Regions from separate parts of the Gordonia sp. LUNF6 genome, predicted to be linked through region 2. Evidence: predicted binding sites of a transcription regulator. Region 2 holds the regulator's gene; each other region holds the start of a gene.
What was found. Region 2 encodes LexA, which represses DNA repair genes until DNA is damaged. Its sites were predicted from a motif close to CGAACANNTGTTCG; they were not measured.
Positions count from the first base shown of each region.

Region 1: ACK8HH_RS15540 (DUF222 domain-containing protein) is a predicted target of LexA. The motif match lies at 1,861-1,874, and genes of this name have one in related genera.
Region 3: ACK8HH_RS11215 (SAV_6107 family HEPN domain-containing protein) is a predicted target of LexA. The motif match lies at 5,759-5,772, and genes of this name have one in related genera.

Region 1 is NZ_CP178181.1:3,319,739-3,329,531, forward strand. It holds gene ACK8HH_RS15535 (TetR/AcrR family transcriptional regulator) at 1-182, shown strand, start outside; gene ACK8HH_RS15540 (DUF222 domain-containing protein) at 219-1,763, opposite strand; gene ACK8HH_RS15545 (sigma-70 family RNA polymerase sigma factor) at 1,900-2,871, opposite strand; gene ACK8HH_RS15550 (VOC family protein) at 2,923-3,363, opposite strand; gene ACK8HH_RS15555 (MOSC domain-containing protein) at 3,473-4,003, opposite strand; gene ACK8HH_RS15560 (nuclear transport factor 2 family protein) at 4,008-4,382, opposite strand; gene ACK8HH_RS15565 (LysR family transcriptional regulator) at 4,454-5,332, shown strand; gene ACK8HH_RS15570 (multidrug effflux MFS transporter) at 5,348-6,574, opposite strand; gene ACK8HH_RS15575 (class I SAM-dependent methyltransferase) at 6,641-7,765, shown strand; gene ACK8HH_RS15580 (TetR/AcrR family transcriptional regulator) at 7,776-8,375, opposite strand; gene ACK8HH_RS15585 (aldehyde dehydrogenase family protein) at 8,482-9,793, opposite strand, start outside.
Region 2 is NZ_CP178181.1:1,718,772-1,728,564, forward strand. It holds gene ACK8HH_RS08055 (DeoR/GlpR family DNA-binding transcription regulator) at 1-439, opposite strand, end outside; gene ACK8HH_RS08060 (putative PEP-binding protein) at 579-2,297, shown strand; gene lexA (transcriptional repressor LexA) at 2,324-2,983, opposite strand; gene ACK8HH_RS08070 (LysM peptidoglycan-binding domain-containing protein) at 3,167-3,757, shown strand; gene nrdR (transcriptional regulator NrdR) at 3,780-4,229, shown strand; gene hrpA (ATP-dependent RNA helicase HrpA) at 4,263-7,967, opposite strand; gene ACK8HH_RS08085 (SRPBCC family protein) at 8,004-8,465, shown strand; gene ACK8HH_RS08090 (aspartate aminotransferase family protein) at 8,506-9,738, shown strand.
Region 3 is NZ_CP178181.1:2,395,851-2,405,643, forward strand. It holds gene ACK8HH_RS11190 (peptidoglycan D,D-transpeptidase FtsI family protein) at 1-1,453, opposite strand, end outside; gene ACK8HH_RS11195 (hypothetical protein) at 1,476-2,288, opposite strand; gene rsmH (16S rRNA (cytosine(1402)-N(4))-methyltransferase RsmH) at 2,294-3,322, opposite strand; gene mraZ (division/cell wall cluster transcriptional repressor MraZ) at 3,572-4,009, opposite strand; gene ACK8HH_RS11210 (DUF3040 domain-containing protein) at 4,464-4,874, opposite strand; gene ACK8HH_RS11215 (SAV_6107 family HEPN domain-containing protein) at 5,007-5,540, opposite strand; gene ACK8HH_RS11220 (GNAT family N-acetyltransferase) at 5,878-6,546, shown strand; gene ACK8HH_RS11225 (LppM family (lipo)protein) at 6,625-7,443, shown strand; gene ACK8HH_RS11230 (methylenetetrahydrofolate reductase) at 7,486-8,469, opposite strand; gene ACK8HH_RS11235 (polyprenyl synthetase family protein) at 8,584-9,678, shown strand; gene crtI (phytoene desaturase family protein) at 9,684-9,793, shown strand, end outside.

The sequences.
Region 1 (9,793 bases), 1.6 Mb from region 2:
CCGTCGCCGTTGAGGAGTGGATCGCCGTCCCGGACCGGACCTCGCAGGATCTGGCCGAGGAACTGACGATGCTCGTCTGGGGCGGCATCGTCGGCGTGGTGGGCGCGGGTGGCGATCCGGCCTGCTTCGCAGCCGATCCCCCACAGCTCCCTCCGGACGAAGGGCATCCGCCCGCCGGGTGACCGGGCGCAGACCGGGAGGCTCTCCGCGACCACGGCTCAGGCCGCCGCGTGTCCCGGCCGGGACTCGCGATCGGGTTGGGCCGCGGCCTCCGGCGGCGGATGCTCGCGGCGATGCGGAACGGGAACTTGTTGATCCTCCCGTGGGTGCAGGTGCCGTGCCTGCCCGGCGTGGTGGACGGGGTTCAGGCGCCAGGGGTGATCGGTGGTGGCCGGTCGCCAGCCCATGCGTCCGGCATCGGGTCCGTCGGGGAGGATGGTGGTCTCCCATTGGCCGCGGTTGGTGCCGACGGCGCGGTTGTGGCGCCCGCACGCGGCGCCGAGAGCATCGATGTCGGTGCGCCCTCCCGGGGTGATCCAGTCCGGTGCATGATGGGCCTGAGTTTGCGCGAAGGGGCGGTCGCAGCCGGGGGCGGTGCAACCGCGGTCGCGGGCGAACAACGCCAACCGCTGCGCTCTACTCGCACACCGCGCACCACGACCCTGGTAGAGGACCTCGCTGGTGTGATTCCGGAAGACCGCCAGATGCGGCACAGCCTCGGCAGCGAGCCGCACGAGTTCACCGATCGGAACACGGCTACCTGTCGCGGTCAACGCGATTCCGGCATGCGCGGCGAGTTCCTGATCGGTGACGGTGATGACCAACTCCGCCGGTATCCGGTTCGGTGCACCCAGCCCGCCGCGGGCGAGAACGTAATCACACAACGCCAGCAACGCATCGTGCGTGCGCTGAGCGGCACTGCGCAGATCCCGACCCCGCGCCGCCGCCAAAGCCTCGGCGTCGATGCCGTCGGCGTCAATGGTTCCAGTCGGCGAATCCGGGTCGGCGGGATTGTTCATCCCGGGTGCGGCCCAGGCGGTCAAGATCACCTCGAACTTCGCCCGCAACTCCGGAGTCATCGCGCCGCGGACTCTGCTCATCAACTGCCGATCCTGCGGGAGGATCGTGATTCCGCGTTGGCGTTGCCGGTCGACGTGATCGCTCTCCTGACCATCGGGGTCCAGGTGAGCGAGCAGCCGGTCACCGACCTTGCCCAGATCATCCGGATTCAACCCAGCCGCAGCCTCGGCCAACTCCGCCTCGGCACGGGCTTTGACCTCCGGCGAGATACAGCCGGGCACTTTCGCCAAAACGCCCGAGATCACCAACGCGTGTTCGGCGCCGACAGTCCCGCCCGCCACCGCGGCAGCGGTCGCCGGCTTGCGCGGAGGCAGGGTCTGCCCCTGGAAGTTCGAGAACTCACCGATCGCCTCAGCCATCCGCAACCGCCGACCCGCCTCCCGGGTCCCCAGCCGCAAGCCCTGTGAGAGGTATTGGTACGGATTCAGATAGCCGGCGGTGCGGTGCGCGTTGCGGTCGGAGACCTCCACCAGCAGCGCCGCGGAGATGCCGTCCCAGCGTCGCCGAATCCGTTCGGCAGTCTGTGTGTGGGCCAGCAGTTCCGGTTCGGTCTCCGGCGACAGGGAGGTCTCGGCGAGTTTGACCGCCGCGGCATCGATCAGGGCGAGTAGTTCGGCGGGCCGCCCCGGCAGCGCACCGGTGGCAACGACAGTCGCGATCGAATCGGTGATCGGACCGCTCATCACTGCCACCTCCCCCGAGTGTTTCAGCTGGTCAAACCATGTTTTCTTGACCTACCAGAACTCTACCAACGGGGTATGACAGAACACATTAGGGAATCGATCATATGTGCCAATCTGCCTCAGCCAGTCCCCACCCTCACCGGTCCTCAGCGGCGCCCGACAGCGTCTCCGGCAGGCCCGCCAGCGAGAACAGTTCGGGCTCGAAGAAGGCACCGACGTGCGCCACCCGACCGTCGACGATCGTCAGGACATCGAGTTGGAAACGACGCCAGACGTCGCCGTCGCGCATGAACATCCCGGCCGCCGGCAACCCGTTGCAGGACGTCTTGATCATCCTGATGTCGCCGGCTTCCTTGGCCGGGCACTGGCTGAGGGTGAGCACTCCGATGTTCTCGGCGCCGAGATACCAGCCCGGGAACGGCGGCATCTCCCACACCGCATCGGCGGCGAGCACGTCCACCACGCCGGGGATGTCGTGCCGCTCGAAAGCAGCGCAGAACTCGTCCCACACCTGCCGCTCGTGGTCGGACAGTTCCGCGACGCGCCGGCCCTCTAGCCGGGTGCCCTCGCCGACCGCCCTGCGTGCGCGCGACAACGCGCTGTTGGCCGCCGCGACTGTCATGTCGAGTGCTTCGGCGGTCTCGGCCGCACTGAACGCGAGCACGTCGCGCAGAATCAACGCCGCGCGCTGACGCGCCGGAAGCTCCTGCATGGCGGCGACCATCGCCAGCCCCACCGACTCCCGCGCCGTCACCGTCGACGCGGGATCGCCCAGCGCGCCGTCCGGCAGCGGCTGCAGCCACGGGATCTCATGGTTCGGGATCACCGGTTCACGGGGATCGGAGGCCTCGGTGCCCAACCCGCTCGGCAGAGGCCTCCGCGCCCGGCTCTCCAGGGCGTTGAGACAGGTGTTGGTCGCGATCCGATACATCCACGTGCGGACCGACGACCGTCCTTCGAAGCTGTGAAAGGCCTGCCACGCACGCAGATACACGTCCTGCAGCACATCTTCGGCGTCGGTGGCCGATCCCAGCATGTGATAGCAGTGCACGAGAAGCTCGGCGCGCAGGGCACTGGTGGCCGCTTCGAAGTCACGGTCGTCGGTCATCGCCTCGTCAACTCCTCCGCCGCTCCTGAGCGGTCACTGGTGTCCCGGTCGTCACTGCGCCTGCTGCTGCGCGGCGTACGCCTCAGGTCCGGTCTCCACCGCGGCCGGATCCATCCACATGATCTCCCAGCCGTGGCCGTCGAGATCGTAGAACGAGCTTCCGTACATGAACCCGTGGTCTTCCACGTCCCCGGCCGTCGCACCGGCTTCCAGGGCCTTGCTCACGATGCCGTCCACCTCCTCACGGCTCTCCGCGCTCAGGCACAGGATCGCTCCGCTGGTGGTCGTGGCGTCGATGATCTGCTTGGTGGGCACGAAACTCTGGTAGAAGTCGCGGCGCAGCAGCATCGCGACGATGGTCTCGCCCAGCACCATCGCGGCGGCGTTCTCATCGGTGAAGCGGTCGTCGAACGTGTATCCCATCTTCCCGAAGAACTCCCGGGACGCGTCCAGGTCGGCGACGGGCAGGTTCACGAAGATCATCTTGTGCATCGGGGTCTCCTTGCAGTCTGCGGCGTCCCTCTCGGAGGCCGTCATAGAGATAGACAGCCCGGCCCGGCAGAACTGATCGGTCGACGCGAGATCTATTTCCGCGAAGAGCTCACAGATCCCGGATCGCGGGGGCGTCCGGGACGGTCAGCACCTCGATCGGATCGCCCGCGGTGATCGTTCCTCGCTCGACGACGCGCAGGTAGGGCCCCACGCGGCGGGCCTGAGCGAATCGTTTCACCCACCCGCGGCCGTCTTCGCCCATCCATCGTGCGAACGTCTGACAGGGGATCCGCGGCGACGTGACCTCGACGATCACCTTCTCGCCGATACGCCATCGCTCACCGATCCGCGCACCGTTCACATCGATTCCGACCGTCCGCAGGTTCTCCCCGAAGAAGCCGGGCGGAATCTCCCGGCCGAGCTCGGCCGCCCAGTAGTCGGCGTCCTCCTGCGCATAGACGTACAGCGCCTTGTCCGGGCCGCCGTGATGCTTGCGATCGGCCTGCACATCGGCGAACGCCCCGTATTCGCCGATCCGGACCGGCCCGCTGACCGGCCGCTTGTCGATGGCCGTGGTCCCCACACTGCCTGGATCCGGATGCAGGGCTGCTACGACGCAGATCGCGGTGACTTCGGCCATGCGGTCAGCCTACGGCGAGGATCTCCCGGGGATCGAAGGTGACGTTCACACGAGTGATGAGGCCGGCCTCGACATGCGTCCAGTTCGCGACCGCGGTCGGAGGCGCCCCGGCCATGCCGAGATCGAACCAGGTGATGACGTCGGTGTCGTCGGCGAGCCGTTTGCGGATCTCGAGGCTGTCGGTCCCGGCCGCCATGCCGTTCAGCCCCTGCAGGAACTCATCGGGTCCGGATGCCGTGCCGAGAACTCCGACGAACTCGCAGTCATCCGCCAGATGAGGCCGCAGGTCGGAGAAGTCCTTGCGCCGCCAGCAGTCGACGTAGAGTTCCGCGATCTGGAGCGGAGTGCGTGCGGGGACGGCAGATGATGTATCAGTCATGTCTTCACTGTCCGCCCGCATACGGGTATACGTCCAACAGCTGGTACTTCTGCGAACTAGAATCACTGATTATGGAGTTGCACCAGCTGCGATATCTCGTCGCGGTCGCCGACCACGGCTCGTTCACCGCCGCCGCCGAGGAGTTGCTGGTCAGCCAATCGGGAGTCAGCGCCCAGGTCGCCAAGCTGGAGAAGGAACTCGGGCATCGCCTTCTCGACCGCTCCGGCCGGACCGTCGTCCCGACCGCGGAAGGCGATGAGATCCTGGTCCACGCGCGCGCAGTCGCGCGGGCGGTCCAGGCGGTCCGGACCACCGCTGACGAGCTCACCGGTCTCGTCCGCGGGCACGTTCGGCTGGGCACCGTGATCGGCTGCACCATCCCCGGCTACCTGCGTGGGTTCGCCGACTTCCGGAGTGCCCACCCCGACGTCTCGGTCACCGTCACCGAGGACAGCTCCGACCGGCTGATCGCCGATCTGGAACTCGGCCGGCTCGACGTCGCGGTGGTGGCGCACGCCGCACCGCTGCCGGCCGCCCTCGGACCTCGCACCCTGATTCGCGAGCCGTTGGCGGCCGTGGTTCCGAACCGTCATCCGTGGGCCGACTACGACCGTGTCCCGCTGTCGGAACTCGCCGACGTCACCGTGCTCTCGCTCCCCGAGGGCACCGGTGTCCGGGCGGCCCTCGCCGAGACCGCCGCAGCCGAGCAGGTGCCCATCGTTCCGGCCGTGGCAGCGCATTCGCCCTCCGCGGTGCTGGCGCTCGCCGAACTCGGCAGCGGCGTCGGACTGCTCACCGCGTCGATGGCCGCCGGCCATCCGGGGGTGGTAGCGATCCCGGTGGCGCGCTCGCGGCAGACGTCGCTCTCGCTGGCCCGCCGACCGGACCCCTCCGCGGCAGCCCGGGCCATGACCGCAGCGCTCGCCCGCCGGCTCACCCCCGCGCAGTGATCTGCGACCCGGCGGTCAGCGGATCGTAGTCGCGAACGACCCTGCGGCCAGAACGGTGCAGCCGAACACGACGATCGCCATCGGCGTCGCGCTGGCCTCCCCACCGATACCGACCAGAGGCGAGACGATCGCACCGACCGTGAACTGAAGGGACCCGAGGACCGCGGAGCCGGTGCCCGCGCGCTCCCGGACCTCGCCGAGTGCCAACGCGGTCGCGTTGCCCGCAGTGAAACCGAAACTCGAGGTGAGGCAGAACATCAGCACGAGCAGCAGCCAGTGGATGCCGGGCACGGCCAGTGCGACGACCAGCATCGCGACGCCCACAGCCGAGAGCACGGCCACTCCCGCGGCGAGCAGGGCGTGCGGGCGGAACCGCCCGAGAAGCCGGTTGTTGGTCCACCCCGCGATACCGATGCCCACCGCGTTCACGGCGAACAGCACCGAGTACATCCCGGGCGAGAATCCCATCACCTCTTGGATCACGAACGGCGAGGCCGAGATGTACGCGAACATCGCACCGAACCCGATGCCGAAGGTCAACGTGTAGCCGAGGTAACGGCGGTTGCCGAGAACCGCCCCGATGCCGCATCCGATCGCCCGCGGCTCGATCGGATGCCTGCGCGGCGCGGGCAGCGTCTCGGGGACGAAGGCGACGACGGCCATGAGCATCACCGCCGCCAGGCCGGCGAGGACGAAGAACACACCGCGCCACCCGATCGGCCCCACCAGCGCTCCGCCGAGCAGCGGCGCGACCACCGGCGCCGCGCTGGTGATGATCATCATCACGCTGAACAGTTTCGCCGAGCGGTCCCCCGAGGTCCGGTCCGCGATCACTGCACGAGCGACCACGACACCGATCCCGCCGGTGACTCCTTGCAGGAAGCGGCAGGCGATGAGGACGATGATCGACGGTGCGAGTGCGCACCCGAGCCCCGCGACGGCCAGCAGAACGGTACCGACGATCAGCGGCCTGCGGCGTCCGAGTCCGTCCGAGAGCGGTCCCACCAGCAATTGCCCCGCCGCCAGCCCGAGCATGAAGGCGGTGAGCGTGAGCTGAACCGACGACGGCGACGCCTGAAGATCGTCCGCCACCCGCGGGAGTCCGGGCAGATACATGTCCGTCGCGAGCGGAGCGATGGCCGACAGCAGGGCGAGGCTGAGCAGCATCGCCAGACCGATGCCGCTGCCGGGAGCGCTCGCACCGTCGAGGCGGGACGTCCGGTCAGACGTATCCGATGCCATGAGTCGAAGTTACCGGCCACGGCCGGCGATGCCGGATCCGCCGCCGCGGGCCGGTAACCTGCGGGCGTGGACTTCTCCCTGCTGCGACGTGCCCCCGACGTCGAAGGCCCCGGTCTCGTCGCAGCCGATGCCGCCGACCGGTTGATCCTGGACGAGGCGGCCGATCTGCTCGCGGCCGCACCGGACGGCACGGTGGCGGTGATCGACGACGCCTACGGCGCCCTCGCACTCGGCGCGGTCGACGCGGGGGCGACCGACGTCCGCAGTCATCAGGACCTGATCACCGGCGAACGCGCTCTGCAGCGCAACGCCGAGGCGATGGGTGCGGGTGCGGACATCCGCAGTCTGCCCTCTGTCGCCGACGCCGTCGCCGACGCCCGGGTGGTGCTGGTACGACTGCCCCGCGGCCTCGACCGGCTCGCCGAGGTGGCTGCGCTGATCGCCGCCCACGCCGACGCGGACGTGACCTTGGTGGCCGGCGGCCGGATCAAGCACATGTCGGTCGCGATGAACGACGTGCTCGGCGAGTTCTTCGATCGCGTCGACGTCAGCCACGCCCGGCAGAAGTCGCGAGTTCTGTTCGCCCGCCGACCGCGCGCCCGGCTCGCCGACGAACGAGCCCGTTCGTGGCCGCAGACCCGGCGGGACGGCGACCTCGGTCTCACCGTCGCGGCCCACGGCGGCGTGTTCGCCGGAGCCCGCGTGGACGTCGGCACTCGATTCCTGCTCTCGGTACTCGACGGCGCACGACCCGATGCGGCCACCGCGGTGGACCTCGCCTGCGGCAACGGCGTGGTCGGCGCCGCGCTCGCGCGGTCGCGGCCCGGACTCACCGTTCTCGCGACCGATCGGTCGGCCGCCGCGGTGGCGAGCGCACGAGCGACGGCCGAAGCGAACGGCCTCGCCGACCGCGTCCTCGCGGTTCAGGCCGACGGTCTGGAGACGACCCCGGACGGGACCGAGGAATTCGTGGTGCTGAATCCGCCGTTCCACAGCGACGCCGCTCTCTCGACGGGTATCGCCCACCACCTCTTCGCGGAGGCCGCCCGCGCCCTGCGGTCCGGTGGCGAACTGTGGTGCGTGTGGAACTCGCACCTGCGCTACCGCCGGTCACTCGAACGGATCGTCGGCCCCACCAGGCAGATCGCGCGGAATCCGAAGTTCACCGTCACCGCGTCGGTAGCGCGCTGACCCGCCCGATTCAGCGCGGAAGGATTCCGTCGAGCACGATCGACAGGTACTGGTCGGCGATCTGCTCGACGGTCTTGGCACCCCCCGGCCGGTACCAGCGCACCGCCACCCAGACCGTGTCGCGGATGAACCGATAGACGAGTTCGACGTCGAGGTCTTCGCGGAAGTCACCTTCCTCGACGCCGCGCCGCAGGACCGCCGCCCACAGGGCGCGGAACTCCACATTCCGTTCGGCGATGTAGTCGAACCGCTCCTGCCCGATCAGTTGCCGGGATTCGTTCTGGTAGATCGCCACGGCGGTGTGCTGGGAGTCGATGGCCTCGAAGGACACGATCACGAGCCGACGGATAGTATCTGTCGCGGACAGCCCGGCTTCGGTGATCTCCCGATAGCGTGCGAACAACGCGTCGAGGAAGCTCCGGAGCAACTCGTCGACGATCGACTCCTTGGAGTCGAAATGGTGGTACAGGCTGCCGGACAGGATGCCTGCGGCGTCGGCGATGTCACGGACCGTCGTCGAGCGGAGCCCGCGTTCGGCGAAGAGCTGACCGGCGATCCCGAGCAGTTCGTCGCGGCGGGTGGGTCCGGTCGTGGATGTCTTCGACGCCAACGTGCCTCCTCGTACGACTTCCCCCACCCTAGCAAGTGCTTGTTTGGCTGGGGAACGTCGCCGGGATACGGCCGCGCGCGAACACGTTGCGCGCGCGGCCGCCGGCTCAGCGCTTCTTGTTCGACTTCTTGATCGCGCGACGGTTGAGGAACCGCCACACCTTCATCTGCATCGCGGTCATCCGCGCGTCCCGCTTGGTGAACGGCGGAGTCATGACCTCGGCGAAGGAGATCGGCAGCGACGACACGGTGACGGCGCGGGCATGACTGAACGTGTTGAACCCGAACTCACCGTGGTAGTTGCCCATGCCCGACCGTCCGACGCCGCCGAAGGGCAGGCCCTGCGAGAGCATGTGCAGTCCGAAGTCGTTGCCGGAGATGGAACCGCTGCGGGTGTTGTCGGCGACCGTCCGCAGATTCGCGTTGTCGTCCCCGGCCCAGTAAAGGGTCAGCGGGTGACCCGCCGAGTTGATCTTGTCGATCGCCTCCGACAGTTCGCGGTACGGGTAGACAGTCAAGACCGGGCCGAAGACCTCGTCGTCCTCGATCTTCATTCCGGGCTTCACTCCGGTCAGCAGAGTCGGCGGAATCTTGCGCTCCTGCGCGTTCGGCAGTTCCTCGCCGGCGGGCACCACCTGCCGCTTGGTGGCGCCGAGGCTGACCGCGTCGTCGATGAGGCCGACGATCCGCTGGTAGTTCTTCTCGTTGATGGTGGAGGTGTAGTCGCCGTTCCCGACGATCGTCGGGAAGTTCGCCGTCCACCGCGCGATCACCTTGTCGGTGAACTCGCCCACCTTGTCCTCGGGTACGAAGACGTAATCGGGACACAGGCACACCTGGCCGCCGTTGATCATGCGGGCGTCGGCCAGGAAGTGCGCCGCCTTGGTGATGTCGGTGCCGCGGTCGACGATCGCCGGATTCTTGCCGCCGAGTTCCAGAGTCACCGGCACGAGGTTCTTCGCGGCCTCCTGCGCCACCGACGAACCGACCTCCGGCGAACCGGTGAAGAACATGTGGTCGACCTTCAGCTTCGCGAAGTCCGAACCGCCGCCGTGCTTGCTGGTGATGACCGCGAGCTCCTCGATCGAGAAGTAGTCGGGGGCCACCCGGGCGATGACGTCGGTGGTCTTCGCGGTGATCGACGACGGCCTCATGAGGACACGGTTGCCCGCGGCGAACGCGGACGCGGCGGGCACGATCGTCAGCTGCAGCGGGAAGTTCCACGGCCCCATGATCGCGACGACACCCAGCGGGTCGCGGCGCAGCCGCTGGGTGAATCCGACCATCCCGGCCACCTTCGCCACGTTGGTCTCGCGCATCCACTTCTCGGCACTGCGGCGCTGGTGCGCGAGGTCGATCATGCAGCCGGCCACGTCGGCCGCGATCGAGAGATCTGCGGGCCGGGACCCGAAGTCCTCG
Region 2 (9,793 bases):
TGCCGCCGGTCAGCAGCACCCCGGAGCCGGGCAACTCCGCCACCACCTCGGCGATCTGCACGCTGTTGGTGACGCAGGTCAAGCGGGCGTCGGCGGGGATGGACAGAGCCAACTGCAGAGTGGTGGTCCCGGCGTCGATCACGATGGAACCGCCGTCGGCGGGCAGGAATGCCAGCGCAGCGGCACCGATGGCGCTCTTCTCGCCTCGGTGGGTCTCCTCCCGAACCACCAGATCAGGTTCGTCGACCACTGCGGCGACGTCGAGGCGTACGGCTCCGCCGTGGACGCGCACCAGATGGCCGCTGCGAGCGAGAATAGCCAGGTCGCGGCGCACGGTCTCGCCGGTCACGGAGAAGCGCGCGGCGAGATCGGCTACGGAGACGCGGCCGCGCAGGCGGACCTCGTTCGCGATCGCCGACTGGCGTTCCTCCGCGTACATCTGCTCTCCCGACTGTCCGATCTCATGCAACGATGGGGATCGTGCAAAGATGTGGATCTGTGTTGATTTGGTTGGTTACACATCTTTGTTTACATGGGTACGTGTTGACACGTCAAGGACTTTCTGTAATCTTTCTCACATGACCGAGGTGACTTCTCCCGTGCCTGCCGAGAACCCGTTCCGCGCCGACGTCATCGTCTCCGGTACTCCGGTGGTCGGTGGCCTCGCGTACGGACCGATCATCAGACCCGCACCGCGACCCGGCTTCGACGCCATCGACGACTCTCCCGTTCCGGAGGAGCTCCGCGACGCAGAGATGGAGCGTTTCACCGCCGCCGCCGGAGTGGTGGCCGACCGGCTGGCCGACCGGGCCTCCCACAGCACCGGCGTCGCGGCCGAGGTCCTGACTGCCACGGCCGGTCTCGCGCGCGATCGCGGGTGGGCGACGGCCGCGGGCAAGTCGATTGCGCAGGGCGTTCGAGCGCCGCTTGCCGCGATCGCGGCCACCGAGCAGTTCGTGGAGATGTTCACCAAGCTCGGCGGCCTCATGGCTGAACGGGTCACCGATCTGTTGGACGTCCGAGACCGCGTCGTCGCCGAACTCCTCGGGCTCTCGGAGCCGGGCATCCCCGTGCCGGACGTGCCGTCGATTCTGCTCGCCGACGACCTCGCGCCCGCCGACACCGCGGGTCTGGACCCGGCACGCGTCATCGGGCTGGGCATGCGGCTCGGCGGCCCCAGCAGCCACACGGCGATCATTGCTCGCCAACTCGGTATTCCGTGCGTGGTCGCCGCCGCTGAACTCGATGAGATCCCCTCCGGAGCCATGGGCTACGTGGACGGGGACGCGGGAACGGTGGGGGCCGCCCCGGACGCCGGACTCATCTCGGACGCCGTGACGGCCGCGGCGACGCGGGCGGCCGAGACGGCGGCCTGGCGCGGGCCGGGCCGCACGGCGGACGGGCACGCGGTCGCGATCCTGGCCAACGTGGCCGACGGCGTGTCCGCTCGGTCGGCGGCGCAGGCGCCGGTGGAGGGCGTCGGACTGTTCCGAACCGAACTGGCCTTCCTGGACCGCGCGGCCGAGCCCACCGTCGCCCAGCAGGTAGAGCTCTACCGGGAGGTGATCGACGCCTTTCCCGGGCGCAAGGTGGTGATCCGCACCCTCGACGCGGGCTCGGACAAGCCACTGAAGTTCGTCGCCCACTCCGACGAGCCGAATCCGGCGATGGGAGTCCGCGGCAACCGCATCGTGCAGACGTATCCGGACATCCGCAACAACCAGCTCGATGCGCTGGCGGAGGCGGCGCGCGACGACGGCCGTGCGACGCCGTGGGTGATGGCACCGATGATCGCCACGGTCGACGAGGCGCGCGAATTCGCCGCGCGGGTTCGGGAACGCGGTCTGGTGCCGGGGGTGATGATCGAGGTGCCGTCGGCGGCGATCCTCGCCGACGCGATCCTCGCCGAAGTGGACTTCGTCTCGATCGGCACCAACGACCTGACCCAGTACACGATGGCGGCGGACCGGATGTCGCCGGAGCTGGCGGCGCTCACCGACCCGTGGCAGCCGGCGGTACTCGCGCTGATACAGCGGGTCGGGGACGCCGGTCGGGACCAGGGCAAGCCCGTGGGCGTATGCGGCGAGGCGGCTGCCGATCCGTTGCTGGCATGTGTGCTGGTCGGGATGGGTGTGACGTCGTTGTCGTCCGCGCCTGCGGCGTCGGCCGCGGTGGGACTGAAGCTGGGTACCGTCACCATGGATCAGTGCCGCGATGCGGCGTCCGCCGCGATCGCCGCGACGAGTCCGTCACAGGCGCGCGAGGCGGTTCGCGCGGTTCTGGCCGGCGAGGTGTGATGTCCCGCTGAGGCCGGCCGGGCGCCTCAGATACGGCGCATCACCGTGACGACCTTGCCGAGGATGGCGGCGTCGTCGCCGGGGATGGGCTCGAAATGCTCGTTGTGCGGCATGAGCCAGACGTGACCGTCGGTGCGCTTGAAGGTCTTCACGGTGGCTTCGCCGTCGATCATCGCGGCGACGATGTCACCGTTCTCCGCCACGTTCTGCTGGCGCACGACCACCCAGTCGCCGTCGCAGATCGCCGCGTCGATCATCGATTCGCCGACCACGCGAAGCATGAACAGGGAACCGTCGCCGACCAGTTCGCGCGGCATCGGGAAGACCTCCTCCACGGCCTGTTCGGCGAGAATCGGTCCGCCGGCGGCGATCCGGCCGAGCACCGGAACGAAGGTCGGCGTGGGGAGTGACTCTCCGTCGGCCTCGGCACCGCCCGAGGGCGGTGTCCGCTGATCGTCCCGAACGTTCACCGCACGCGGACGGTGCGGATCGCGCTTGAGAAGGCCGCGGCGCTCGAGCGTGCGGAGCTGATGGGCCACCGACGACGTGGAGGTGAGTCCGACGGCCTCGCCGATCTCACGGATGCTCGGCGGGTAGCCGCGCTCGCGGACCGACTGACGGATGACCTCGAGCACCTCGCGCTGACGCTGGGTCAATGAGGCCTCGAGCGTCGCGGTGGAGAGCATCGGATCGGGCGTGTCGGTCACGGTCGGGCCTTTCGTCAGCTGTGTTCGATCGATGGTCCAAAGGCTAGTTGAGTAGGTCACAAAACTCAAACAATTGTTCGACGCGTGTCGGCGTTTGTCGGACCCCTCGTGTTAACTATCGAACAAGAGTTCTTCGAACACGCGATCGATTGGAGACGAGTCATGAGCACGAGGACGGCACCCGCCCCGACCGGACGCGCCACCGCTGTGCGCTCCACTGCTGTGCACTCCACCGCTGTGCACTCCACTGCTGTGCACTCAACCGCGTCGGCGATGACCTGCGACATCCCGGTGGTCCGTGGCTCGCTGGTCCGTGATCGGGGAGTACGCGGAGCGGGGCGAGGCGACTCGAGCGGAACGTGCTTCCCGACCGGCCGCCCCGAGCGGCGTCGCCCGGTCGCGGACCGGCGAGTGATGTTCGATGCGCCGCCGGCCGGCCGGACCGCGCTGTCGCCCTCGGTGTACCGCAGGCGCCGGTGGGCCGGGGCCGCGGTGGTCGGCGGCACCCTCGCCGGCATGGTGTGGCTGCTCGCCCTCGTCGGAGCGGGCTACCAGGATGCGGCGACGCCGGAGTCGCCGGCGGCGACGCACGTGGTGTACGTCCGGTCGGGGGAGTCGCTCACCGCGCTCGCTGAGCGGATCGCTCCGGAGTTGCCGTCCGCGGGCGTCATCGCCCAGCTGCGCGACCTGAACGGCCTCGAGACATCGGGACTGCATGTCGGACAAGCGCTTATCGCCCCGCAGTACGGCTGAGGCGGGCGGGTATTGTCATGGCATGCGCTGCCCGTTCTGCAAGAACGACGACACCCGTGTCGTCGACTCCCGAGTCGCCGACGACGGCCAGGTGATCCGTCGCCGCAGGTCGTGCAATGAATGCGGGCGGCGGTTCAGCACGGTCGAGACGGCTGTGCTGTCCGTGGTGAAGCGCAACGGCATCTCCGAGCCCTTCAGTCGCGAGAAGGTGATGCAGGGCGTGCGCCGCGCCTGCCAGGGCCGTCAGGTGGACGAGGACGCACTGGCGAAGCTTGCGGTGCAGGTGGAGGACACCGTGCGCTCGTCGGGTTCGGCCGAGATACCGAGCAATGAGGTCGGTCTCGCGATCCTCGGTCCGCTGCGCGACCTCGACGAGGTGGCCTATCTGCGGTTCGCCTCGGTCTACCGGTCGTTCGAGTCGGCCGACGACTTCCAGCGCGAGATCGATTCGCTGCGCCGCGACCGTCACTGACACTCACGGCACCGGCGCCACCGGTCCGAGCAGTCAGCTGAACTTGTCGATCGCCTTGATTATCCGCTGCTCGGAGACTGGACCGTTGGTGCCGAGCTGCTGAGCGAACAGGCTCACGCGGAGTTCCTCCAGGCGCCACTGCACCAACTCGTTCAGCGCCTCGTGGCGTGCGGCCGGAAGCTGGGCGAGGCGCCGATTCCAGACCGCCACCACCCTGTCGATGGCGCCCATCGCCTCGTTGTCCCGGCCGGCGGCGGTGTTGAGGGACTCGAGGCGCAGCCGCGCGGCGGTCAGATAGCGCGGCAGCGAGCGCAGATGCTCCAATGCCGTCGCGCCGACGAAGCCGTCGAAGATCAGATCGTTGACCTGATCGGAGACGTCGTCGGCGGCGAGAGTCCCGGACCGGGCGTCGACGGCCCGGCGCACCGGGGAGTATTCGGCGAGCGCCGCGACGGCGGCGTCGAAGTACTCGGGTGCGCGCGACCGGATCACCGGCCCCAGCCGCGCCGAGAGCGCGCCGAAGTCACCGGGACTGCGCAGGGCGGCCAACTCCGGCTCCCGTGCCAGGGTGTCGGTGACCGCCCGTGCCGTGCAGTCGGCCAGCAACGCGTCCACGTCCGGATACGGGCTCTGGCTCAGCGCGAGCTTGGCCGGCGGCGGCAGAGTCGACGCCAGCTTGCGGCTGGGCGGCGCGATCGCGAGTCGCAGGAGTTCTCCGGCGGCGGCGGCGATGCCGGCGTCGCGCTCGGTGGAGGTGGCGGCCTTCGCGATGCGTACGCCCTGTCCCGGCACGGTCGCGAGCGTGGGATAGCGGGTGATCGTCTGTCCCGCAACGGTCGCCGTCTCGGAGTCGGCGAGGGTGCCCAGACCGTCGGCGGTCCATTCGCGGTGCAGGGGCGCACGGCGGTCGCGGTCGGCGTCGGCAGACAGGTCGGTGCGAAGCGCGGCGAGCCGGTCGCCGCGCGCGATGATCGCGCCGTCTGTGCCGGTGACTGCGAAGTGCATCCGCAGATGCGGGGGGAGTGCCGACGGATTGAAATCGCGCGGAGCCAGGGTGACCCCGCTGATCGACGACAGCTCGCGAGCCAGGCCGGTGAGCAGTGGCTCGCTGCGCACCGAGAGTCGGCTGAGAGCGAGTTCGGCGTACCGGGACGCCGGGGACATGGACTTGCGCAGGCCCTTGGGCAACGACTTGATCAGCTGCGTCGCGAGTTCGGCGCGCATCCCGGGTACGAGCCAGTCGAATCCGGTGTCTCGCACATGTGCCAGGAGCGGCTCGGGGATGATCGCGGTCACGCCGTCATTGGGTGCGCCGGGCTCGAAGTGGTAGCGGAGCTCCAGGCGGGTCTCGCCCTGCTGCCAGGCGGCCGGATAGTCGGCGGCCGTGGGGACGTCGTCTCCGAGTAAGTCCTCGGGCCGGAGGTTGAGCAGCGCCGGATCGGTGCGGCCCGCCTTCTTCCACCACGAGTCGAAATGCCGTGTCGACACCACGGTGGACGGTATGCGCGCCGCGTAGAACTCGAAGAGCTCGTCGTCGGAGATGCGCAGGTCCCTACGCCGCGCGCGATGTTCGGTCTCGGACGCGTCGCGGAGCAACTCGGCGTTGTGGGCGAAGAACGCATGACGGTTACGCCAGCGTCCGGCGACCAGTGCCTCCTGGATGAAGATCTCGCGCGAGGTCTTCGGGTCGATCGACCCGTAGTTCACGCGGCGCTGTGCCACCAGGGGAACTCCGTACAGGCTGACCTTCTCGTACGCCATCACTGCGCCGCGGCGGGTGGACCAGTGCGGCTCGGAGTAGGTGCGCGTCACCAGGTCGCCGGCCAACTCCTCGACCCAGGCCGGATCGATCGAGGCCACGGTGTGTGCGAACAGGCGCGAGGTCTCGACGAGTTCGGCGGCCACGACGAAGGCGGGCGGTTTGTTCGCGAGGAAGGATCCGGGGAAGATCGCGAACTTCGTGCCTCGGGTGCCCAGATAGTCGCGTGAGTCGCCTTGCCGCGCACCGATGTTGGTCAGCAGGCCGGAGAGCACGCTGCGATGAACGGCTGCCGGGTCCACCTCGGTGTCCGGGATCTGCCACTTGAGGTCGCTGACGGTGCGCCGCAGCTGCCGGTGCAGATCGATCCATTCGCGGATCCGCAGGAAGTGCAGGAACTCTCGCTCGCACATCTTGCGGAACTGGCTGCTTGAGAGTTCCGCGCGCCTGGCCGTCAGATACTCCCAGAGCTTGAGGTGCCCGAGGAACTCCGACCCCGGCACCGCGTGCCGGCGATGGGCGGCGGTGGCGGCCTCCCGCTTGTCGCTGGGGAACTCCCGAACGTCGGGCAGGGCCAGCGCCGCAGTGATGACGAGCAGGTGATCGAGGCAGCCGTTGTCGTGTCCGGCAACCAGCATCCGGCCCAACCTCGGGTCGACGGGCAGCCGCGCGAGCTGCTTGCCGATCTTGGTCAGCCGCGCGGACGCGGAATCGGTGCCGGTGACCGCTCCCAGTTCGGACAGCTGTGCCATGCCGTCGCGGACCGCTCGCGGGTCGGGCGCCTGCACGAACGGGAAGTCGTTGATGTCGCCCAGCCGCAGCGACAGCATCGACAGGATGACGGCGGCGAGATTGCTCCGCAGGATCTCCGGGTCGGTGTACTCCGGACGAGCGTCGAAATCGTCTTCCGAGTACAGGCGGATGCAGATGCCCGGCGCCACCCGGCCGCAGCGACCCGCGCGCTGACGGGCGCTGGCCTGTGAGACCCGTTCCACGGGAAGACGAGTCACCTTGGTGCGGGTCGAATAGCGGGAGATGCGAGCCGTACCCGCATCGATCACGTACCGGATGCCGGGAACGGTCAATGACGTCTCGGCGACATTCGTGGCCAGCACGATCCGCCGACCGTTGGACGGGGCGAACACCCGTTGCTGCTCACCGACCGACAGCCGGGCGAACAGCGGAACGATCTCGGCCGCGCTGCGTCGGCGGAGGGCATCGGCCGTGTCCCGGATGTCGCGCTCGGTCGGCAGGAACACCAGGATGTCGCCCGGGGCGTGCGACCACAGCTCGCCGACCGCCGCGTCGATCGCCGCGATCTGATCGAGGTCGTCGTGGTCGGAGTCGTCGCTCTCGCGCGGCCGATACCGAATCTCGACCGGGTACGTCCGCCCCGAGACCTCCAAGATCGGCACCGTGTCCGCGGTGGTGGCGAAATGCCGGGCGAAGCGGTCGGGCTCGATGGTCGCCGAGGTGATGATGAGCTTGAGATCCGGTCTGGTCGGCAGCAACTGCTTGAGATAGCCGAGCAGGAAGTCGATGTTGAGGCTGCGCTCGTGCGCCTCGTCGATGATGATCGTGTCGTAACCGGACAGCCGCGGATCCCGGCCGATCTCGCGCAGCAGGATGCCGTCGGTCATCACCTTGATGCGGGTGTCCTTGCCGACCTTGTCGGAGAAGCGCACCTGATACCCGACGGTCCCGCCGATCTCGGTGCCCAACTCGTCGGCGATCCGCCGGGCCACCGACGTCGCCGCGATCCGCCGAGGCTGCGTATGACCGATCGAGGTGCGGCCGAGTTCGAGGCAGATCTTCGGCAACTGGGTCGTCTTGCCCGAACCGGTCTCGCCCGCGATCACGACCACCTGGTGTGCGGAGACCGCCTCGGCGATCTCGTCGCGGCAGGCGCTGACCGGGAGTTCCGGCGGATAGGAGATCGTCAGGGCGGACAGGTCCGGAGACGGGATCGCGGAAGGCATGATGACATCGATTCTACGGTGGGCCACAATGCGGTGATGACACCCGGAACAGAGTCCTCCGCACGCGTCGTCTCCGCCGAGCGGATCGTCGCCGCACCGCGCAGCCGGATCTTCGAGCTCATCGCGGACCCCGCCCGTCAGCCCGAGTGGGACGGCAACGACAACCTCACCGCGGCCGAGCCAGGCCGGCGGGTGCGCCGCGTCGGCGACGTCTTCACCATGCGGCTCACCAAACCCGGTGCGGTGCGCGAGAATCACGTCGTCGAATTCGACGAGGGACGTCTCATCGCGTGGCTGCCGTCGGAGGTGGGGAAGAATCCGCCCGGCCACCTCTGGCGTTGGGAACTCTTCGAGCACGCCGACGGCACCCGTGTGGTGCACACGTACGACTGGACGGAACTGCACGACCCCAAGCGCGAAGCCCGCGCCAGGGCGACGACGAGCGAACGGCTGGCGTCGTCGATCGACCGTCTCGCCCGGCTCGCGGAGTCCGGCTGAGAGGTAAGCGCAACCCGGGGTGAAGTGCGATATTCAAGGCATGGGTTCTCTCTGGCACGGCTTTGCAGACATGGGTGCGGTGACCGCGGACGGACCGTTCATCGTGACGCGCGGACGCGGGACGCGTGTCTACGACGACAGCGGCAGGGAATACATCGACGCCACCGCGGGTCTGTGGTTCGCCAACATCGGTCACGGTCGCACCGAGGTGGCCGACGCGGTGGCGCGGCAGCTGTCGACGCTCGCGCACTACTCGAACTTCGGCGACGTGGCGTCGGAGATCACCGTCGAACTCGCCGAGCGCATCGCCGCGATCGCGCCGGTACCGGGTTCGAAGGTGCTGTTCACCTCTGGCGGCAGTGATTCGGTCGAGTCGGCGGTCAAACTGGCGCGCCGGTACTGGGTCGAGCAGGGCGCGCCCGACAAGACGATCGTCGTCGGACGCAGCCGGGCGTATCACGGGATGCACGTCGCGGGCACTTCGCTCGCGGGCATAGACGCCAACGGCGAGGGCTACGGCGAGTTGATGTCCGACACCGAGACCGTCGCGTGGGATGACGCGAAGAGTCTCCTGGGGCTGATCGAGCGGATCGGAGCCGAGCGCATCGCGGCCTTCATCGCCGAGCCGATCCTGGGCGCGGGCGGAGTGTATCCGCCGCCGGAGGGCTACCTGCGCGAAGTCCGCGAGATCTGCCGCGACCACGACGTGCTGTTCATCGCCGACGAGGTGGTCACCGGGTTCGGCCGTATCGGGGCCCGGGAGTGGTTCGCCTCCTCCCGATTCGGTCTCGATCCCGACATGATGACCACGGCCAAGGGACTCACCAGCGGGTATGTGCCGATGGGCGCATTGGTGGTCGCGCCGCGGGTGGCGGCGCCGTTCTTCGCCGGCGGCACGTGGTGGCGCCACGGATACACCTACGGCGGCCACGCCGCAGCGGCAGCGGCCGCACTGGTGAACCTCGACATCATCGAGCGCGAGGGACTGCTCGAGACGGCGAGCCGTCTCGAGTCCGACCTCGCCGCGGCGTTCGCGCCGCTCGCGGAGCTGTCTCAGGTCGGCGAGGTCCGCACCGGTCTGGGAGCGGTGACGGCGGTACAGCTCGCCGACCCGTCGAAGGGAGCGGCCGCCGTGACGAAGCTGCGCGAGCACGGTGTCAGCGGCCGGGTGGCCGGTCAGGGCGCACTGCAGATCTCGCCGGCGTTCATCATGACCGCGGACGAGGTGGGGGAGCTCGCCGATCGGGTGGCGAAAGCCGTGCGGGAGCTGTAGCCACCGATATCGACGGCCACCACATCGATACCCCGAAGCCTCCCCGGAAAACCCG
Region 3 (9,793 bases), 680 kb from region 2:
CCCCGTCGTTGGCGATCGCCTGGTACATCGACGTCATCTGCAGCAGCGTGGTCGACAGACCCTGACCGATCGGCAGGTTGGCGAACGAGCCGCCCGACCACTGACTCAGCGCGGGCACCGCGCCGGGGCTCTCGCCGGGGAGGCCGACTCCGGTGCGCTGACCGAGCCCGAAGCGGTCGAGCATGTCGGCGAACCGCCGCTCACCGACCTTCTGCGCCAGCATCAGTGTGCCGACGTTGGACGACTTCCCGAAGATGCCGGTGGTGGTGTAGGGCGCGGTGCCGTGCACCCACGCGTCGTTGACGGTGATACCCGACATCCGAATCGACCCCGGCACCTGGTGCACCTCGTCCGGGGTGGTGACCCCGTATTCGATGGCCGCGGAAGCGGTCACGATCTTGTTCACCGACCCGGGCTCGAAGGGCGAGGTCACCGACCGGTTGCCGAGATCGGCCTTCTGCTGCTCCGAGAGCGGCCGCGAGGCGTCGAAGGTGCTGTCGTTGGCCATCGCCAGCACTTCGCCGGTGTGCGAGTCGAGCACCACGGCGGAGACGTTGTGCGCGCCCGACTTGTCCTTCGCCAGGTTCACCTGGCTCTGCACGAACCACTGGAGGTCGGAGTCGATCGTGAGGTGCACGGTCTCTCCGTCGACGGCCGGATGGACGTTGCGCTTGCTGCCCGGGATCACCGCGCCGTCGCGACCGCGGTCGAAGGTCTCGGTGCCGTTGGTGCCTGCGAGCACGGAGTCGAGCGACGATTCGAGGCCGATCAGACCGTTGCCGTCGAAGTTCACATCGCCGACCAGGTTGGCGGCGAGTGAACCGCCCGGGTACAGGCGGTTGCTCTGCCGCTCGGCGCCGACCTCGGGGAACTCGTCCTGGATCTTCTTCGTGACGTCCAGCGACACCAGGCGGGCGAGGTAGACGAAGTCCTTGTCCGACTTCATCTGTGCCAGCAGATCGTCGGACGCGATGCTGCCGCCGAGGGCCGACGAGACGCCGTCGGCGATCTGCTTGAGGCGCACGTCAACGTCCGGGACGGTCGAATCCTTCTTGTGTTCCTCGGCGATCTGCTTGCGTACGGCCTTCGGTTGAAAGGTCAGTGCCCGTGCGTCGTCGGTGTGTGCCAGCAGGCGTCCGTTGCGGTCGACGATGCTCCCCCGCACCGCAGGCAGTTCCTGGGTGATCGATCGTTGCTGCGAGGCCTGCGCCGAGATGGAGTCGGCCGCGATCACGTGCACGTACAGCATCCGGCCCGCGATCACGAGAGCGACCACCGCGACGAGCACGGTCAGGATCCGCTGGCGGACGACGAACCCCGACGGCCCCGAACCGGAACGTTCGGGGGGACGGGGAGGCCTGGGCGGAGGCGTTCCGGTGCCGTTCGACGACGCGCCGGACGGGCGGCCTCCCGCCCTCGCCTCGGCTGCGCGCGGTGTACGGGTGCGGGTCATGATCTTCCGATTGTCGCGCGCATCAACGCGCGGGCGCGGTATTGGCGGGCGGCGTGGCGGTCGTCGGAGACGCCACATCGGTGGGCCGACTCACCCGATTCCGGACATCCGGGCGCACCGAGGTCTGGGGTGCCGGATTCGTCCGAGACTGCGATGTCGGGACCGAGGACGGGCGGGGGTTCGGCGCCGGCCGCGGGTTCGGCGCAGGCGTCGACGGCGCCGGAGCGGGAGTGGTCGCCGTACGCGGCGGTGCACTCTGCGATTGTTCGCCACCGAGTCCCTCGGAATCGTCGACCTTGTTCTTGTCGATCTTCTCGACGGGGTCCGGCGCCGGGTTCAGGTCCGGAAGCGGGCTGCCGGTCGCCGGTGTGGGAGTGCCGCGGAGCCGTGGCTTGCCGTCTGCTCCGACGATGATCTCGGCGGCGTTCGACGCCGGAACCATCCCCTGGCGAGCGGCCGCCCGCGCGATCGCGGGCGCCTGGTCGCCTGCGTCGGCTGCCGCCTTCAACTCGGCGGCACGGGCCTGCAGCTCCTGGTTCTCCTTGCGGAGCGCGTCGATCGAGTACGAGTCCTGCGCCGATTTGGTGGTCAGGAACAGAGTCAGCGCGAGGGCGCCCATCACCAGGACCAGGATCGGCACCACGAGCGGGACTCCGGCGATGCGGCGCCCGGTCATCGGCAGCCGGGCTCCGGTGCGCTCACGGCGAGTGCGCCGATCGAGAGCCCGCTGGGCCGCCTTGGATCGCGACGGACGCTCGCTCGCCGCGGCGCCGGTGCGCCGTCGACGCTGACGGTCGGAACCCTCGCGTGGTCCGGTGGCGGTGCGAGTGTCCACAAGCGTCACTGTGCTCCCCTTCCGTCTGCGGTCCCGCCGCCGCGACCCGCGGGGTGGTTCGGTGCGATACGTTCGATGGCCCGGATCCGGACAGGGGCCGAACGCGGGTTGGCCGCACGTTCGGCCGCGTCTGCCTGTTCGGCTCCGCGAGTGACGAGCGAGAACCGCGGGGCGGTCCCCGGCAGATCGACCGGCAGACCGGCCGGGGTGGTGTTCTCCACCGCACGGGCGAAGTCGCGCTTGACGATTCGGTCCTCGAGCGACTGGTAGCTCATCACGGCGAGCCGGCCGCCGACCGCGAGTACTTCGAGCGCCGCCGGGATCACCCCGCGCAATGAGTCGAGTTCGTGGTTCACCTCGATCCGGAGCGCTTGAAAGGTCCGCTTGGCCGGATGGCCACCGGTCCGCCGGGTCGCCGCCGGGATGGTGGCGTACAGGAGCTCCACGAGACGTCCGCTGGTGGTGAACGGCTCCTTGGCGCGTTCCCGGATCACTGCCGAGGCGATCTTCCCCGCGAACCGCTCCTCGCCGTACTCGCTGAGCACTCGGGCGAGAGAGCCGTGGTCGTAGGTGTTGAGGACGTCAGCCGCCGTCAGCTCGTCGTCGGGATTCATCCGCATGTCCAGCGGTGCGTCGACGGCGTACGCGAACCCGCGTTCGGCCCGGTCCAGCTGCATCGACGAGACCCCGAGGTCGAGGAGCACCCCGTCGACCTCGTCGCGTCCGGTGGCGGCGACCACCGACTCGATCTCGTCGTAACGATTGTGGTGGAACTCCACGCGGTCTCCGAAGCGTTGCAGACGCTCGGAGGCGATGCCGATCGCCGATGTGTCGCGGTCGATGCCGACGACGTGCAGACCCGCCAGGCGTTCGAGGAAGTACTCTGTGTGGCCGCCGGCGCCCAGCGTGCCGTCCACCAGGACCGCGCCGCCGCCGTCGGGCGACCGACGGGTGAGAGCCGGTTCCAGCAGCGCGAACATGCGATCAGCCATCACCGGAACGTGTCCGTGTTCGCCTTGCCGCGGTGCGTTCACCCCGCTCCCTCCCTGCTGCCGTGAGAACCGTGCCGATAATTTCTGGGCGTCGCCCCCTGCGACGCTCCGGAGACCACCGGCATCGATGCCGTGGAACTGCGGCGGTGTGGGCCTGCGATGAGACGGGGTCCCCGCCCGAGCGCACCTGGCGTTGGGGAAGTACGTCAGGGTCGATCGGGCCGAGGCCTCGACTCACCGCAGCAGTCGTGATCTCCGAATGTTCAATTCACGTGTGTCGACGCGATCCCGTTACAGGATCGAGTCGAGGGCGGACGATCCCGCGTTGGAGAACGCCTCCTCGTGCTGGGCCTGGTAGTCGCGCCAGCTCTGCGCGTCCCAGATCTCCAGGTGGTCGTACGAGCCGATGACGACGCACTCCTTGGTGAGCCCCGCGTAGTCGCGGTGCTCGGCCGAGAGGTTGACGCGGCCCTGCCCGTCGAGCCGCTGCTCGTCGGCGCCGGCGAAGAAGTACCGCAGAAAAGCGCGGGCCTCCGGGTCGTTGCGCGACGCGGTGACCGCCTTCTCGGCGATCGCGTCGAACTCCTCTGCCCGGTACACCGACAGGCTGCGGTCCTGGCTGCGTGTGACCATGACTCCTCCTGCCAGCGCGTCGCGGAACTTCGCGGGCAACGTCAGTCGCCCCTTGTCATCGAGCTTGGGCGTGTAGGTGCCGACGAAACGAGCCACGTCGACACCTCCTCACCCTCCCGGGTTCGGCGGTTCCGGTTCCCCCTCGCCCAGTGATGCCCACACTACCCCACTTCCCACCACATTCCACCCCGCAGGCCCCACCGTTTCCCCACCATCAACTATATGAGCAGGTCAGAGTGCCTGAGCTTCACTGGATTCTCAGCAATCATCGACGTGTCGCAGCTCACTAGTGTCGTTACGAAAGGGGTCAAAAGGTAACGAAGTGACTGGTGAGACCAACCAAGAGCGGTAGGTGGGGCATTGTGGGGAGAGGGGGTGGGGCACTGTGGGGAGACGGGGTGGGACGCTGTGGGGACACCTCGGAGACAGACGTTCCCGAGATACGAAAAACGGGGCCGCATCTTCCTTTCGGAAGTTGCGACCCCGCCAGGGAGATCGTTGTCGACGCAGGGCACGTCAGGCCGTCAGCCGCCGGTGCCGACGGCCGGTTCTACAGATCGCGGTCGTCCCGCTCGAAGCGACGGTTGAAGCGATCCTCCATCCGTCGGCTCAACGAGCCGTGACCGCTCGCGGCCTTTCCGGACTTCTTCGACGAGGAGGCGCCGTCGGGACCCGAGATCCGCCCGCGGCCAGCCATCAGGCCGAAGACCGCGGCCCCGAACATCAGCAGGAATCCGACGAAGCTGAGGATCTTCAGTCCGCCGACCTCGACGTCGACCATCATTCCGCCGACCAGCAATGCGAGTCCAGCGAGGAACCCGAGAGCGACCACGATCCGACGACGTGCGTTCGGCAAGCGCACCTTGTGGCGGGTGACGCTCGACGCGAACTTCGGGTCTTCGGCGTAGAGAGCGCTCTCTATCTCATCGAGCATGCGCTGCTCGTGCTCTGAAAGCGGCACCGCTCCTCCCTTACTGGATCGTGGCGAGGATTTCGTCTTCTCGCCTCTCTATGTCAATAGTACGAGCCCGAGCGCCCTTCGACCACCATTGGCCGACGATGCGTTCACAATCACGCCGATCATCCCGCGCACTCAAGCGACGGTTCCGCGCGCCGCCGGACGCTTCGAGGTGAGCTTCCCCTGCTCGTACGCCAGCAGCGTCGCGTCGGCCACGTCCAGGAACTCGACCGCACGGCGCTCCACGCGCGCGCAGAACGTGGAATCGACGGTGCGCACCAGCCCCGCCTCGACGTGCGAGCGCATGGTCGAGAGTTCGCCGAAATAGTCGGCGAGTTCCCGGCACTGGGGAGCACGCTCCTTGATCCGACTCCACGCGTCCGCCGCACCGCGGCGTCGGCGGACGCGGCCCGAGGGCTCATAGATCTCCAGCACCGCGCCGGCGGCTCGGATCGCCGCGAGATAGAACAGCCGGAATCGCTCGGCCCCGTCGTCGTCCACCGACGCCGCCTGCTCGAACAGGTCCTCTGCCCGATCCAGGAGATCGCGGCTGCGGTGCACCACGTGCGGGTCGACTCCGTGATCGGCTTGTGCACCGGACACCGACGGGGCGGGTGCGAGATGCAACCCGGCGAACTGCCGCCCGGACCGTTCTGCTGACCGCTCCATCCCAACTCCTCCGTGTCGGCGCCCGGCTCTGTCGGGCTCGTGACGAAACCATGACAGAGGGGTACGACAAAGAGGGCGTTGCGACGACGGGCCCGACGGCCGGCCGTCGCACGGCGCCGGCACTCCCGCGAAGACTTCGACAGCGGACCCCGTCACCGATGATCGGTGGCCCGGCGATGTCTTCCCCATCGCCGGGCCACTGGACCGCCCAACCGATACGAACATCAGTTCGACAGGCGTCAACCGTAGCCGGTGTGAACGCCGATGGGCAAGTGCCGCTACGCTCCCAGAGTCTGGCAGCCGCAGACGAATCGAGCCGACGACGAAGGGAACGGGCATGTCACTGGACGCCTCCCCGATCCGCGTCGCGCGCCTCCCGGCCGATCTGGCACACCTGTGGCTCGATCCCGCGGTGCACACCTACATCACCGCCATGCACTACCCCCGCGGAAGCGAAGCCCACCGGTTGCCGCTGTGGCGCGATCACATCGCGCGCCCCGGGTGGTCGGCTTTCGGCGCGTTCGCGACGCTGTCCGCGCTCGACTCGCTCCGGCCCACGTACTCCCGGCTGCGCGTGCGCGCACCGCTGGCGCTCTCGGATCGCGAGATCCTCGTCGGGGTGGCGTACGGCTACCGCGGTGCACCGGACCAGTGGTGGAACCGCCAGCTGTATTCGGGACTGCTACAGGCCGGAACCCGGCCCGCCGACGCGCGCGAGTTCATGCGCGACTACTTCGAACTCACCGAACTGCATGTGCATCCGGCCGGTCAGGGCCGCGGCGTCGGCCAACGGCTCCTGACATCGCTGCTCTCGGGCAGACCGGAGAGCAAGGTCCTCCTCTCGACGCCCGAAGTCCAGGGTGAGGCCAATCGCGCCTGGGGCCTCTACCGCCGCCTCGGCTTCGAGGATGTCCTGCGGCACTTCACCTTCGCCGGAGACGCCCGGCCGTTCGCCTTCCTCGGACGCCCGCTCCCTCTTCCGGACGCCGGTCCCCCGCCGCGATGACCGGCCGCCCGCGGTCCGTCCGACGCACCGATGACGACACTGCGCAGGTTGGCGCATCTCTTCTGGCACGATGAGTCGGTGACCTCGTTCCGCCGCACCGCGCTCGCCCTAGCCGGACTGTTGGCACTGATCCCCGTGCTCACCGGTTGTCTCACCAAGTCGACCACGGTCGGAGACCAGTTCTCCGGCACGGTCATCATCGCCACGTCACCGGATCAGCATCCGCAGAAGCCGTCCTTCGACATCCCGGCCTCGCTCAGCGGCCAGGTCTGGACCACCGACTTCCCGGAGAAGTCGGATGAGAGCAGTGCCGTACCCGCCCCGTCGACGCAGAGTTCGCGCCCCGGCGGACAGGCCGCGCCGTCGCCCGACGGCAAGGTCGGGTCCGAGCTCACCTTCGACAGACTCTCGGCGGGTCAGTTCAGCCAGCTCGGCGACATCATCGCCGCCGCCCTCCCCGACCCGTCTGCGACGGTCCATCTCAAATCGTCCCGCAGCGGCGACATCGTCCGTTTCCGCGGCTCGGCGTCGCTGACGGACGCCGATCCCGGCAGCGTGTACTTCTCCCTGTCGATCACGTTCGGCGGTGAGGTGGTCGCGACCAACGGTCATCAGGCGGGCGACGACACGGTGGTCTGGACGCCCAGCCCGGGACAGAACGTCGACCTGCAGGCCGATTCGGAGTACGCGGATCCGGCGACCGCCGCCGTGCCCAGCTGGACCTGGTTCATGTTCCTGCTGTGCGCGATCATCGTCGCGATGGTCGTCTACGCGGCCTACCAGAATCGGGACCGCTCACCCCGTCCGGGACGCCCGAAGCGCAAGCCCGAGGCGCCGCAGTCCGACGAGGAGTCCCCGAAGCCCGAGCGCGAGACATCCGGGCGCGGCGCCGACTGACGCCGTCCGCGTGCGGTCGCCCTCTCCGGCGGACCGCACGTCTCAGACGCCGGCCAGCGCCCCGCGCGTGTCGATGCCGATGCGCTCGAGCACCTCGCTGGTCGCCTTCGCGAAGTTGAGGCTGCAGAAGTGCAGGCACGGCACCCCTTCGGAGATGAGCCGCAACGAGGCCTCCGTGCACAGGTCGATGCCGACCGCACGCACGTCGGCCCGATTCTCCTCCGGTCCGTCGCCCGCCGCCTTCGCGAGCCGTTCCTCGACCGCCGGGGGGATCTTGCTGCCGGACAGTTCGGTCATCCTGCGCGCCGAGGCCAGCGAGGTGATCGGCATCATCCCCGGGATCAGCGGTTTGGCGCCCTGCTCGGGATCGGCGGCGACGATACGGTCGCGCAGGCGGAGGAAGTCGTCGACGTCGAAGAACATCTGCGTCACCGAGTACTCCGCGCCCGCCCGCAGTTTCCGCACCAGATTTCCGGTGTCGGCGGCGAGGTTGGGCGCGCGGTGGTGGCCTTCGGGGAACGACGCGACGCCCACGTGGAAGTCGCCGAGTTCTCCGATCAGGCGCACCAGTTCTTCGGCGTACGCCACGCCTTCCGGGTGCTTGACCCACTCACCGAGCGGATCACCGGGCGGATCACCGCGCAGGGCGAGCAGGTTGACGATGCCCTTGTCGGCGTACGCGCCCACCAGGCCGCGGAGTTCGTCGACGCTGTGGTTGACCGCGGTCAGATGCGCGACGGTCAGCAGCGTGGTCTCGGTCGCGAGTTCGCCCGCGATGCGCACGGTCCGGTCGCGTGTCGATCCGCCCGCACCGTAGGTCATCGACACGAAGGCCGGGTTCATTCGTTCGAAGATCCGGACCGCACGCCACAGTCGCGCCTCCTCGGCGGCGTCGCGCGGTGGGAAGAACTCGACGGAGAACGGCACCGGCCCGGAGTGCGGGTCGGCCAGACGCTCCACGACCGACTGCCCCGGGCGGGCGCGGACGTCGGAGTCGGTACTGATCGGATCGGTCACCCCAGTCATCATACGGACACCCGGCGAGCGGCCCGCGGCCGCCGATGCCGCGGCTGTGCCCGCGATCACCGCCGCTGCGGCGCGTGGCCGGGCTGTCGACGAGGACCGGTAACCTTGCCAGTCGTGGTCAACATTGCGCACGTGCCCGCCGCGGTCGACGAGATCCTGACGGCGTTCTTCGACTCCGGCCGGCCTGCGCTCGACGACATCTACCCCGCGGTCGCGGAGGCCGGCGACGTGCTCGCCGACTTCGTGCTGTCGGGCGGCAAACGGGTGCGGCCGCTGTTCGTCTACGCCGGCTGGCGATGCGGCCCCGAAGCGGCCGCCGACACCGGCCCCGGGGAGTCGACGGCATTGCGGGTCGGCGCCGCGATCGAGTTGATCCAGGCCTGCGCCCTCATCCACGACGACATCCTCGACCGCTCCGACACGCGGCGCGGCCGCCCGACCGTCCACCGCCGGTTCGAGGCCCTGCACGGCGACCGGGGGTTCGCCGGCGACCCCGCGCACTACGGCGTCTCGGCGGCCATCCTGCTGGGCGATCTGGCACTGGCCTGGGCCGACGACCTCGTGCACGGCATCACTCCCGCCGACGGCGGTCCCGCCGATCCGCATCCGCTGCCGCGGCCGGTGGCCGTTCTGTGGTCTCAGATGCGGACCGAGGTGCTCGGCGGTCAGCTCCTCGACATCACCAACGAGTCGTCCGGCGACGAGTCCGTGACCGCCGCGTACCGGGTGATGGAGTACAAGACGGCCGCGTACACGGTGGCCCGGCCGCTCCAGCTCGGTGCGGCGCTGTCCGGGGCCGAGGACGAGTTGTCACGCTCACTGCATCGCATCGGGCTCGATCTCGGCGTCGCCTTCCAACTGCGCGACGACGTCCTCGGTGTCTTCGGAGACCCCGCGGAGACCGGGAAGCCGTCCGGTGACGACCTCGTCGAAGGCAAGCGCACCGCACTCCTGGCCGAGGGTCTGCAGCGCGCGTCGGCGGCCGGCCGAGATCTGCTGCGCGACAGCCTCGGCCGTTCGCTGTCGGAGGCGGAGCTGACCGCGGCGCGCGACGTCCTGACCGAATCCGGCGCACTCACCGAGATCGAGAGACAGATCGACGAACGCCTCGACGCGGCCCTGGCCGGCATCGACGGACTGGATGCCGGAGAGTCCGCGCGCGCCGACCTGACCTGGATGGCCCGCCGAATCACCCATCGACGGCGGTGACGGCCATGACCGCTGATTCGCACGTCGTCGTCATCGGAGCGGGGCTGTCAGGATTGACCGCCGCGGCCCACCTGCGCGCCCGCGGACACGAGGTGACAGTCTTGGAGGCCACCGA